One region of the Solidesulfovibrio magneticus RS-1 genome, then DNA from elsewhere that is predicted to be linked to it. Evidence: riboswitches for the same ligand, from Rfam matches in the RefSeq annotation. Region 1 holds a riboswitch; the other holds the start of a gene.

The links. Region 1 has a riboswitch for cobalamin ahead of DMR_RS07175 (sirohydrochlorin cobaltochelatase). Riboswitches for the same ligand answer to the same signal wherever they lie in the genome.
Region 2: it holds a riboswitch for cobalamin, as region 1 does, so the genes downstream of both, DMR_RS20905 (ribonucleoside triphosphate reductase) here and DMR_RS07175 (sirohydrochlorin cobaltochelatase) in region 1, are expected to answer to the same signal.

The regions. Positions count from the first base shown of each region.
Region 1 is NC_012796.1:1,713,430-1,719,497, reverse strand. Features, by position in the region: gene DMR_RS07200 (ComEC/Rec2 family competence protein) at 1-210, opposite strand, end outside; gene DMR_RS07195 (hypothetical protein) at 486-827, shown strand; gene DMR_RS07190 (DJ-1/PfpI family protein) at 881-1,468, shown strand; gene DMR_RS07185 (hypothetical protein) at 1,820-2,239, shown strand; gene DMR_RS07180 (hypothetical protein) at 2,597-2,959, shown strand; cobalamin riboswitch at 2,983-3,168, shown strand; gene DMR_RS07175 (sirohydrochlorin cobaltochelatase) at 3,273-4,175, shown strand; gene DMR_RS07170 (FecCD family ABC transporter permease) at 4,175-5,221, shown strand; gene DMR_RS07165 (ABC transporter ATP-binding protein) at 5,218-6,030, shown strand; gene DMR_RS07160 (ABC transporter substrate-binding protein) at 5,918-6,068, shown strand, end outside.
Region 2 is NC_012796.1:5,023,169-5,029,236, forward strand. Features, by position in the region: gene DMR_RS20895 (hypothetical protein) at 66-563, shown strand; gene DMR_RS20900 (dihem cytochrome c) at 595-1,173, shown strand; cobalamin riboswitch at 1,585-1,737, shown strand; gene DMR_RS20905 (ribonucleoside triphosphate reductase) at 1,884-4,073, shown strand; gene DMR_RS20910 (anaerobic ribonucleoside-triphosphate reductase activating protein) at 4,240-4,938, shown strand; gene arfB (alternative ribosome rescue aminoacyl-tRNA hydrolase ArfB) at 4,994-5,446, shown strand; gene DMR_RS20920 (SxtJ family membrane protein) at 5,559-5,975, shown strand; gene DMR_RS25115 (DUF5989 family protein) at 6,039-6,068, shown strand, end outside.

The DNA.
Region 1 (6,068 bases):
TGGCCTTAAGCCAGGACCAGCGCGCTTCAAAGGGCCGACACGCGGTGACAAACCGCCCAGGAACAGGGCGAGCAAGGCCAGGCCGAGAAGCGCCGGCAGCAGATATTCCACGCCCAGGATGCCGCCGCCATAGGCCAAAAGGCAGGGCTGCCAGGGCAGCAGCGGCGGCACGCCCCGGCCGGCGTCGTCATGGGGCGGGTCGTGCGCCAAAATGTTGCGTCCCTGTCACGGTATGTTGTCCGGGATTGTAGAAAGCTTGGGGTCCGGCGGCAAGGGCCTTCGGATGAAGCGACTGCTCCCGCAACCGGTCAGTTGCCTTTGGCATCGACAGGGCATTGGGGCACTGCGAGGGCTGCCTTGGCGGGCGGCCGCATCCGGCGTCGTCCGGGCCTGGGTTTGCCCGCGCCCGCTTGTCACCGGCCCGGCTTGGGGATAATGCTGTGAACCAATCCCCGCGCCCGGCCGGGCGCGACCAAGGAGCCTCCATGCACCGCCACATCATTGCCCTGTGCCTTTTTGCCGGACTAGCCCTGGCCGGCTGTTCCAAGGTCCAGCCCATCATGACGCCCCAGGAATTCGCCGCCGGTTGCAGCCAGGGCGCGGCCGGGGCCGACGCCGCCTGCGCGGCCAAGGTCTGCCAGGTCTACCAGGCCGTGGTCACGGACTATTACGAGAACATGGAAGGCTGCTACGCCGCCTGCAAGGACCGGGCGGCCTCTCTGGAAACCGGAGCCGGTCCGGCCTGTCTGGCCAAGATCAAGGCCGAAAAGGACCGGTGTATGGATTTTTGCAACCGCAAGTTCTACCGCTGCAACTGCGCCAAGTAGGATCGGCCAAACGCCGCGTCTGGCGGCGAAACCCCAGAGACAAGGAGTACACCATGGCGGTCAAAAAAATTCTCATGCTCGTCGGCGACTATGTCGAGGACTATGAAGTGATGGTCCCCTTCCAGATGCTGCTCATGGTCGGCCACGACGTCAAAGCCGTGTGCCCGGGCAAGAAGGCCGGCGAGACCGTACGCACGGCGGTGCACGATTTCGAGGGCGACCAGACCTACAGCGAAAAGCCCGGCCACAATTTCGCCCTCAATTTCGACTTCGACGCCGTGGACCCGGCCGCCTTCGACGGCTTGGTCGTACCCGGCGGACGCGCTCCGGAATACATCCGTTTAAATCCCCGGGTCATCGAGATCGTCAAACATTTCGGCGCGGCCAAAAAGCCCATCGCCGCCGTGTGCCACGGACAGCAGGTGCTGGTTGCGGCCGACGTTATCGCCGGCTGCCAGTGCATGGCCTACCCGGCGGTGCAGCCCGACATCGAACGGGCCGGAGCCACTTACGTCGGCCCCAACGAGACCTTCACCAACGCCGTGACCAGCGGCAACATCGTCACCGGCCCGGCCTGGCCGGCCCATCCCCAGTGGATGCGCCAGTTCCTGGACCTGCTCGGCACGAAAATCGAAGCCTAGGTTCCAGTCTGGGGACCAACCAGCGGCAGCTTCGCGTCCATCATGGTCTGCGAGGCTGCCGCCGCGTTGAGGCGGCGGGTGGCGCGTCCCTTGGAAAATGCGCTGGAACTTACGAAAAACTTTTATTTTTCGTGCTCTTGTTCCACAAACACCGCTGTCGCTTTTTTGAGGATGCGACGTGCACCATCTGTGGCCAACGACCGGCCTGCCGGCCCGAAGTCGAGGGAGGGCGCGCCGGTCCGGCCGGCATGCCCCCAAATCCCCCCCTTTTTTCCACGGCGCAACGATGGTATAGCCCTGGGCGACCACCCGCCCGGCGGCCCACCCGGCCCGCCGGCGCAACGAGGCGCTATGATCGACAAGACAAAACTGGATCGCCTGCGGCAATTCATCGGCGACTTTGCCGTCAACAAAGGAAAAGTGCTCCTGCTCGTTTCCTTTCTGCTCTTTATCGTCGCCGCCTACTACGTCATGGACTTCATCACCGAGGACAGCCTGGCGGTGAAGTACAAGAAAACCACGGCCCTGGTCGAGGAAGTGCAGGAAACGAAAAACGTCCTGACCATCGTCACCAGCCAGGGATTCTTTGTCGTCGATCCCGGACTGCGCTCGGATAAATTCAAAAACATCGCCGACTTCTTCCGTAAGGTCAAAGAAGACGGCTCGCCCGTGCGCATCGACTACAAGGACGTCGGCAACGACAAGGTCATCGAAAACGTTTTCTATCGGGCGGAATCCAATAAATTCGGCAAGATAGGCTCGCTCAAGTAGGCACTGCGCCAAGCGGGCCGGGAAGGCCCTAGCGGCCGGCAGGCTGTCCGCTCAGGGCCATTGAAGCGCCTGGGGTCGCCTAGGCGGATGGAACGCAACGCCGCCCGGAGGCTTACCGAGCAAGAAAACGGCCCAACAAAAAGCGGCGGTCGGCCAACGCCGCCCGCCGCTTCATAAAAGCCTAGCCAATGGCCGCTCTACCAGTCCTGATCCTTGGGCTTGTTGGCCTGCTGGGACTTGATCAGCAGCAGGGAAATAAAAATGGTCGCAAACCCGAACAGCACGATAAGCCCGGCGAAATCAAATTTCACGGCGAACCCCCAGAAATGTTTTTGTGAAAAAATTCCTTACGCCCAAATGACCAGCCTGTCCAGACATGCCCGCCTTTTGGGCGGCTGCCTCGCCCTGGCGCTCGTCTGCCTGGCCTGGCTGGCCGGACCGGCCCGGGCCGCCGTCATCGAGGTCGGCGTGGACGCCTACAAGGTCAACGGCGGCGCGCCCGAAACCGCCGCCTGGGACGTGGCCGAGCGGCTGGCCATGGCCAAGGACGTGGCCATCGTGGTCATGAATCCCAAGGCCAACAAGGGTACCGTCCAAATCCTCATGCAGAATCTCGAAACGCTCAAAATTCCCACGCTTTTCACCAAAAAAGCCGATTACGACATATTTATCAAGCGCGGCTTCATCAAGCCCAACCCTGCGCCCACCCCCGCGCCTTGACAGGCGGCCGCCCCCCGGCTACCTCCCCGGAAATCGACCTGGGCGCCCTCACGGGCTTAATAGGGAATCCCGTTCAAATCGGGAGCGGTCCCGCCGCCGTCAGTTCCACGCAAAGGTCGGCCTCCACGCGCGCCACTGGGAAGCACTTCTCGGGAAGGCCGGGGCCGATGGAACAAGCCGGAAGACCTGCCCGGGTTCTGGCACATCCCGCCGGCAACGAGGGCTTTTGCCGGCCGGGACGCGGCTTCGGGCGCTTTTTCGTCTCCCGTCCGCTATCCTCAAGAGCCCTCCATTTCCGTGGAGGTTACCTGTCATGATTGGCCTGACTCGTCTTACGCAGCTGGCGCGCCTCGTCCTATCCCTGTTCCTGGTCCTGGCCCTGGCCGCCCCGGCTTCCGCCGGCCACGACGCCAGGAAGGAACCGAAAAAAGCCATTGTCGTCGCCGCCTTTGGCACCACCGTGCCCGAAGCCGCCCCGGCCATCGAAAAGATGGTGGCCCGGGTCAAGGCCGCCTATCCCGGCGTGCCCGTGAGCCTGTGCTACACCGCCGCCATGATCCGGGCCAAGCTGGCCAAGGACGGCAAACGCGTGCCCTCCCCGGCCGAGGCCCTGGCCGCCTTGCCCGATCAGGGCGTCACCGACGTGGCGCTTTTCTCCCTGCAAACCGTCCCGGGCAGCGAGTACCACGACCTCGTGCGCACGGCGGCCGCGTTCTCGCGTATGCCCAAGGGCCTGTCCCGGGTCGAGGTGACCGCGCCGCTGTTGTTTGCAGCCGAGGATTTCGCCAAGGCCGCCGCCGCGCTGCTTGAGGCCGCGCCCAAGGACCGCAAGCCCGGCGAAGCCGTCATTTTCGTCGGCCACGGCACGGAACATCCCGCCAACATGGCCTATCCGGCTCTGCAGTACAGCCTGTGGCGGCTGGACAAGAACGCCTTTGTCGCCACCGTGGAAGGCACGCCCTCCTTTGACGACGTGGTGGCCGAACTCAAGGCCAAAAACGTCAAGAAAGCCTGGCTCATGCCGCTTTTCGCCGTGGCCGGCGACCATGCCCGAAACGACATGGCCGGCAAGGAGAAGGACTCACTGGCCTCGACGCTGGCCGCCGCCGGCGTGGAGACCAAGGCCGTGCTGACCGGCGCGGCCGAGCATGGCGGCGTGGCCGACATCTGGATTGAACACCTCAAGACAACCTTCGACGCCCTGCCCGGGAAATAATGCCGCCACACGCCTTCCCCCGGGGCGGGGTCCTGAAGCGGACCCTGCCCCTTGTCCTGGCCGGGCTGGCCGCGCTCAGCGCCGCCTGTCTGGCCGGGGCCTATCCGGCCGCCCCGGGGGACGTGCTCGCCGTGCTGTCCCGGGCGGCCGGCCTGGCCGTCCCGGCTCCGGCCGATCCGGCCCTGCCCACGGTGGTCATGGAACTGCGGCTGACGCGCGGGCTTTTGGCCTACGGCGTGGGCGCGGCCCTGGCCGTGGCCGGCGCGGCCTTCCAGGGCGTGTTGCGAAATCCCCTGGCCGATCCCTTTACCCTGGGCGTCTCGGGCGGCTCGGCCTTTGGCGCGGCCTTGTCCCTGACGCTGGGCCTTGGCGCGGCCCTGGGATCGACGCTGGCCACTCCGGCCTGCGCCCTGCTCGGCGGCGGCGCGACCCTGGTCGCGGTCCTGGCCCTGTCCCGGCTGGCCGGCGGGCTGCGGCGCGAGACCGTGGTCCTGTCCGGCATCGTGGCGGCCACCTTCCTGTCCGCCCTGCTGTCACTGGTCAAGGCGCTCAACGAGGAATCCGTGGCCGGCATTGTTTTTTGGATCATGGGCGGATTTCAGGGCAAGGGCCGAGCCGAACTGGCGCTTTTCCTCCCCTGTCTGCTGCTTGGCCTGGCCGGCGTGGGGCTTTTCCTTCGCGAACTGGACATTTTGCTCCTGGGTGAACGCCAGGCCCGGCAGCTCGGCGTGGCCGCCGGCCGGTCGCGGCTGGCCCTGCTTGGGGCGGCCAGCCTTTTAACCGCCGGGGCCGTGGCCGTCTCCGGGGTCATCGGCTTTGTGGGGCTTATCGCCCCCCATGCCTGCCGGCGGCTTTACGGCGGCGAACACGGGTCGCTGGTGCCCCAGGCCGCCCTGGCCGGCGGAGCGCTATTGTGCGCCGCCGACGTCTTGGCCCGGGTCATCCTGCCCGACGGCGCGGAGTTGCCGGTCGGCGTGGTGACCGCCCTGCTCGGCGGGCCGTTTTTCTGCTTCCTGCTCCTGACCGGGCGCGGAGGACGGGCGTGATCCGCTGCCGCAACCTGACCAGCGGCTACCGGGGCCGGGCCGTCCTTGGCGGCCTTGACCTGGACGTGGCCGCCGGCGAAATGGTCGCCGTCCTTGGCCCCAACGGCGCGGGCAAGACCACCCTGTTCCTGGCCTTGTCCGGGGTGCTTTCGCCCGGCGACGGCACGGTGGCCCTGGCCGGGCGCGATCTGGCCGAACTCACCGACCGGCAGCGGGCCAGGCTTGTGGCCGCCGTGCCCCAGCGCGGGGAAAACGCCGGGGAGCTGGCCGTACGCTCGGTGGTGCTCATGGGGCGTTACCCGTATCTCGGATTTCTGGGCGGCTACGGCCCGGACGACCACCGGGCGGCCGAGGCGGCCATGGAGGCCGTGGGCCTAGGCGAACTGGCCGACAGACGCCTTCACGAGCTGTCCGGCGGCGAGTTCCAGCGGGTGCTAGCCGCCCGGGCCCTGGCCCAGGAAAGCGGCATTTTGCTCCTGGACGAAGCCTCGGCCAGCCTGGACATTGCCCGCAAGATGGACCTCTACCGCTTGCTTGCCGCCCGAAACGCGGCCGGGGTCACCATCCTGGCCGCCCTGCACGACATCAATCTGGCCGCGCTGTTCTGTGGGCGGCTGGTTTTTCTCAAAGATGGCCGCATCGAGGCCGACGGCCCCACGGCCGAGGTTTTTACGCAGCAAACCCTTTCGAGGATTTATGAAACCGACATCATCGTCATTGCCCATCCCCAGACCGGCGCGCCCCAGGCCTTGGCTGCCGGCGGCGGCCTGCCTGCTGGCCGGTCTGCTTACGGCCGCTGCGGCCCATAGCCAAGGCCCGGCCATCGTCGACGACCTGGGCAACACCG
Region 2 (6,068 bases), 1.9 Mb from region 1:
TACGAAGAGAAGATGTAGAGCTTGAAAATCATCATTTCCTGTAAACATGAACGAGAAGGGCCATTGTGAAATCAATTCATGCTTTCTTGGGCCTAGCCTTTTTTCTCATCGCTTGCCTCCTGTGCGCTGGCCGGGCAGAGGCGCAGGATTCATGTAAATTGTATCGTATTGATTCCGTGAAGGATTGCAGCCTTGACAGTTACCCCGTCACAACAAATGGCACACCCATCGGCAAAATCCGGGCAGCCAAGGACGAGCGCACCCAACTCTGTCAAGTCTCCGTCTGCATCGAACAGCAATATACCGATCTTTTTGACAAAAACACTTTTGCCTATCTGACGGACAAATCGCTTGCCATCTACAGGCTTTGGCCATCGCCCACCAAGCTCCAGGAGAACGACGGCATCAAAGGTTTTACGAGCGTGACCGGAGCGCTGACCTATGTGGCAGAAACGATCCCGAGGATCGTGGAGGAGATCGTTCGGGAATTATTGTCAAATGTTCTTGAAGCAGTGTTTGGAAAAATGGTCGACGACGTAACAAGGCCACCGCAAAAGGTATGAAGCAGGCGGTAAAAAGCACGAGGCTTGCCCCATGGTTATCAGAAGCGTTATGATCCATCTAGTCTGTGTTGCAACCATGTTCCTCAACCCAACGTTTTCTCTGGCCGGTCGCCATTTTGAAAATGGCAACGGATACGGACAGTCCCAGGACTGGTCCCCCAAACACGGGAAACGCCATCAGGGTGGCCGCGCCGAGGCGTTTGTTGCGAACGACACGTATGTCGCGGCCTGCGGCGGGTGTCATTGGGCCTACGTGCCGCAACTCCTGCCTCGTGCGTCTTGGGAAACCATCCTGGCCCAGTCGGAGGATCACTTCGGCAATGCGCTCGCCCTGTCGCCGCAGGACAAAAGCGTTCTGTCCGGATATTTGTCGGCAAACGCAGCGGATGCGACATCCCTGAAACTCGGCCGAAAAATCATGCGCAGCCTCAACGGCGTCGCACCGCTGCAAATCCGAGCGATTCCCTACATCCTCCACAAGCATCAGGGCATTTCCCCGGCGGTGTTCTCGCGCAACAGCATAAATTCCCTGGCCAATTGCATCGCCTGTCACCCAGGGGCGGCAAGCGCCCGCTTCGACGACGACAGCGTCGTTATTCCGGCCCAGTGACGCGCCATGGCCTAGCCGGAAAACCCTATGCCGATACAGGCTGGCATAACGCCAGCCTATCGAGCGCCCCAGCGGTCCTGGCGGTCTCCCCCGACAGGCGTCGCTGTCCAGGTGCAAGCGAACGTCGTCGTTTCGTACGCCGCCAGCGAAGCAGCCCATCCGGCAACGAACCACAACCCTTGGACCGGAAATTTTCATTGCGCCGCCGCAAGAGCCTCGAAAAAAGATCAATAATATCAGATATTTTTGCCATGCGCGGTTGACCAGAAGCCTCCTTGGAACGTTCCTAATTCCCTCAAGCCCCCCGTATCTCACTTCTTTTTGCCTCGATTGACTCTTTGGCCGCATCCTCGCATATATGCTGCGACGTTGGCGTTGGCCCGCCCCGCTCCAGGCGGCGGCGGGCAGCCGTAAGAGGGAATCCGGTGCAAGTCCGGAACTGCCCCGCAGCGGTAAGCGAAAACGAACCCCGCAACCAGGCACTGGGCGACATCCGCCCGGGAAGCCGCGGGAACTAGGAAACCGGCCCACACCGGGCCGACGCGTTCGCAAGTCCGAACACCTGCCGACGCCCGCCGGACGCACCCGTCCGGCGCATGAACCAGGGAGCCTCGCGGGAGGGCTGCCCGGCCTGCCGTTTCGCGCCACGCGTTTTGCGGCCGCCGTCGCCCCTCCCCTGCCCGACGACAGTCCTGCCCAGGGAGAAACGCATGTCCGAGCCGATGGAACACGGCAATTTGGCCCTTACCCCCACCTCCGACCGCCACGACGCCGTCGACGCCGCCGTCGACCAGCCCGTAGTGGCCGCCATCCCCTCGCGCATCCGCAAGCGCGACGGCCAGATCGTCACCTTTGACGCCGACAAGATCCTGTCCGCCGTCCGCCGCGCCGGAGCCGCCACCGGCGAATTCGGCGAGGACGAGGCCTGGCTGTTGACCGCCCAGGTGGTCAAGGTCCTCTCCCACCGCTTCATCGGCCAGATCCCGGACATCGAACGCATCCAGGACATCGTCGAGCAGGCTTTCGTCTCGGCCAACCATTTCCGGACGCTGCGCGCCTACTCCGTCTACCGCGAACAGCGCGCCCGCCTTCGCGAAGACAAAAAGACCGTGGTGGACGTGGCCGCTTCCATCAACGAATACCTCGACCGCCAGGACTGGCGCGTGGCCGCCAATGCCAACCAGGGCTATTCCCTGGGCGGGCTTATCCTGAACGTCTCGGGCAAGGTCGTGGCCAACTACTGGCTCTCCCACGTCTACCCGCCCGAAGCCGGCGCGGCCCACCGCGACGGCGATCTCCATATCCACGATCTCGACATGCTTTCGGGCTACTGCGCCGGCTGGTCCCTGCGGATGCTCTTGAGCGAAGGCCTTAACGGCGTGCCCGGCAAGGTGGAAGCCAAGCCGCCCAAGCACCTCTCCAGCGCCGTGGGCCAGATCGTCAATTTCCTCGGCACGCTGCAAAACGAATGGGCCGGCGCCCAGGCTTTTTCCTCCTTCGACACCTACATGGCTCCGTTTATCCGCAAGGACAACCTGGGCTATGAGGAAGTGCGCCAGTGCATCCAGGAGCTGATCTATAACTTAAACGTCCCGTCGCGCTGGGGTACCCAGACGCCGTTTACCAACCTCACCTTCGACTGGACCTGCCCCGAGGATCTGGCCGGCGACCATCCGGTCATCGGCGGCGAGGAGATGCCGTTTACCTACGGCGAACTGCAAGCCGAAATGGACATGATCAACCGGGCCTACATCGAGGTCATGACCGCCGGCGACGCCAAGGGCCGCGTGTTCACCTTCCCCATCCCGACCTACAACATCACCAAGGATTTCCCCTGGGAATCGCCCAACGTGGACATCCTGTTCGAGATGACGGCCAAGTACGGGCTGCCCTACTTCCAAAACTTCCTCAATTCCGACCTGACCCCGGGCATGGTGCGCTCCATGTGCTGCCGGCTTCAGCTCGACCTGCGCGAGCTGCTCAAGCGCGGCAACGGGCTTTTCGGCAGCGCCGAGCAGACCGGGTCCGTGGGCGTGGTCACCATCAACTGCGCCCGCCTGGGCTTCACCCATCGCGGCGACGAGACCGCCCTGCTCGCCCGCCTCGACGCGCTGCTGGAGATTGCCCGCACCACCCTTGAGATCAAGCGCAAGGAGATCACCCGCCGCATGGACGCCGGGCTTTTCCCCTACACCAAGCGCTACCTGGGGTCGCTACGCAACCACTTCTCGACCATCGGCGTGAACGGCGTGAACGAAATGATCCGCAACTTCACGAACGATGCCGAGAACATCGCCACCGAGGCCGGCCACGCCATGGCCGTGCGCCTGCTCGACCACGTGCGCGCCCGCATGACCGAGTTCCAGGAGCAGACCGGCCACCTCTACAACCTCGAAGCCACCCCGGCCGAAGGCACCACCTACCGCTTCGCCCGCGAGGACAAAAAGCGCTACCCGCGCATCCTTCAGGCCGGCCCGGCAGAGAAGCCCTACTACACCAACTCCTCCCAGCTGCCCGTGGGCTTCACCGACGATCCCTTCGAAGCCCTCTCCCGCCAGGAAGAGCTCCAGCGCAAATACACCGGCGGCACGGTGCTCCACCTCTACCTCGGCGAGCGCGTAACCAGCGCCGAGGCCTGCAAGAAGCTCGTCAAACGGTCGCTGTCCGGCTTCGCCCTGCCCTACGTCACCGTGACGCCGACGTTCTCCATCTGCGACGTCCACGGCTACCTGACCGGCGAACACGAGACCTGCCCGACCTGCGCCGCCGAAGGCCGCACCCAGGCCTGCGAAATCTGGACCCGCGTCATGGGCTACTACCGGCCCAAGTCGGCGTTCAACGTCGGCAAGCAGGGCGAGTACGACGAGCGGGTTTGTTTTAAGGAACCGAAGGATCATTAAGAATAAGACCAAGATGCCTCCGGCGGCCGGGAGGGGGGCACCCCCTCCCGGACCCTCCCGACAGGAGGGATCACGTGACGGCGCGGTTGTGGCGATGGGCCATGGCCGCGCCGTTTGCGTTGGCCCGGCCTTGCGCGCCGCCGCCGACAGGGCTAAGGGACGCGACATGAACGGTCTTATCATCGGCGGCGTCACGCCGCTCTCCACCCTCGACTTTCCCGACGCCCTGGCCGCGGTCATCTACTGCCAGGGCTGCCCCTGGGGCTGCCCCTACTGCCACAACGAACCGCTGCGCGAAATCACCGACGCCGTGGAGCACGACAGCGCCTCGGTGCTGGCCTGGCTCGAAGGCCGCAAGGGCCTGCTCGACGCCGTCGTCTTCTCCGGCGGCGAACCCACGCTCCAGGACGGGCTGGCCGACATGCTGGCCGCCGTGCGCGCCATGGGCTTCCACACCGGCCTGCACACCACCGGCATGTTCCCCAAGGCGCTTTCCGCCGTGCTGCCCCTGTGCGACTGGGTTGGCCTCGACGTCAAAGCCCCCCGCGCCGCCTATGACCGCATCGCCGGGGTGGCCGGCGGCGGCGAGGCCGCCTTCGAAAGCCTGGCGCTCATCCTCAAAAGCCGCGTGCCCTTCGAGACCCGCACCACCTGGCATCCCGGGCTGTTGACCGAAGACGAGCTGACCACCCTGGCCGGGGAACTGGCTGCCGCCGACGCCGGCCGCTGGGTCATCCAGGCCTTCCGCCCCGACGGCTGCGCCGACGCTGATCTGGCCGCCGCCGGGCCGGCCGTGTTCCCGACCGACCTCGTCGCCCGCCTCCAGGCCGCCGCGCCGCGTTTGACTATTACGACAAGAGTTTAGGAGAGGGCGGGGGATGCCTCCGGCGGCCGGGGTCTGAGGCCCCCGGACCCCCCAAATGGGGGTAAGGGATGAGCGGGAGAAGGATGTGGACGATCTGTTTGTGACTTCAAGGGTGAGCATCCCCCTGGCGGAGATTGATTATATCGCCGCCCGCAGCGGCGGTCCCGGCGGCCAGCACGTCAACACCACCAGCTCCAAGGTGACGCTGCTGTTTGACCTCGACGCTTCGCCAAGCCTCACCGAGGCCGACAAGGCGCGTATCCGCGAGGCGCTTACCGGCCGCATCGGCAAGGACGGCGTGCTGCGCGTGGTTTCCCAGACCAGCCGCAGCCAGTTCGCCAACAAGGAAATCGCCCTGGAACGCTTCGCCGCGCTGCTGCGCGAGGCGCTGACCCCCCGGCCGCCCCGCCGCAAGACCCGGGCCACCCTGGCCTCGAAACTGCGCCGCCTGGACGACAAGAAGCGCCAAGGCGAACGCAAGCGCCAGCGCCGGGACCTCGGCGACTGAACCACCTCCCTCACCCTCGCGCCTTGACGCCCGGCCGCGCCCTGGGCTAGGGGAAGCCAGACTTCCGCCATGGCGGCAGCGCCGCCAAACGCCTGATCCGGAGCACCCCCGCATGTCCTCACTGGAACACAAGCGCCAGAAATCCTCTTTTTGGCTGTCCGCCAGCCGCGACCAAGCTCGCGACACCGGCATGGCCCTGACCCTGGTCGCGCTCATCGTCTTTTTCGTCACCCGGGAAATCCGCTACGTGACCATCGCCACGGCCATCCTGTTGCTGGACATGATCTGGCCGTCCTTTTTCAAGCCCCTGGCCAAGGTCTGGTTCGGCCTGTCCCATGTGCTTGGCACGGTCATGTCCAAGGTGATCCTGACCCTGACGTTTTTTGTGGTGCTCACGCCCATGGGCCTGCTGCGTTCCCTGCTCGGCAAGGACCCCATGCGGGTGCGCCAGTTCAAGCAGGGCACGGACTCCGTGTTCCGGGTCCGCGACCACACCTTCACGGCCGCCGACGTCGAACAGCCGTTTTAACCATCGGCCCAAGGCCGCTCTGACATCACTCCCGCGCCCCGCGCGGGTCCACTTGGAGGCGATATGGAATTTCTGCGTGAACTCTGGGGCTTT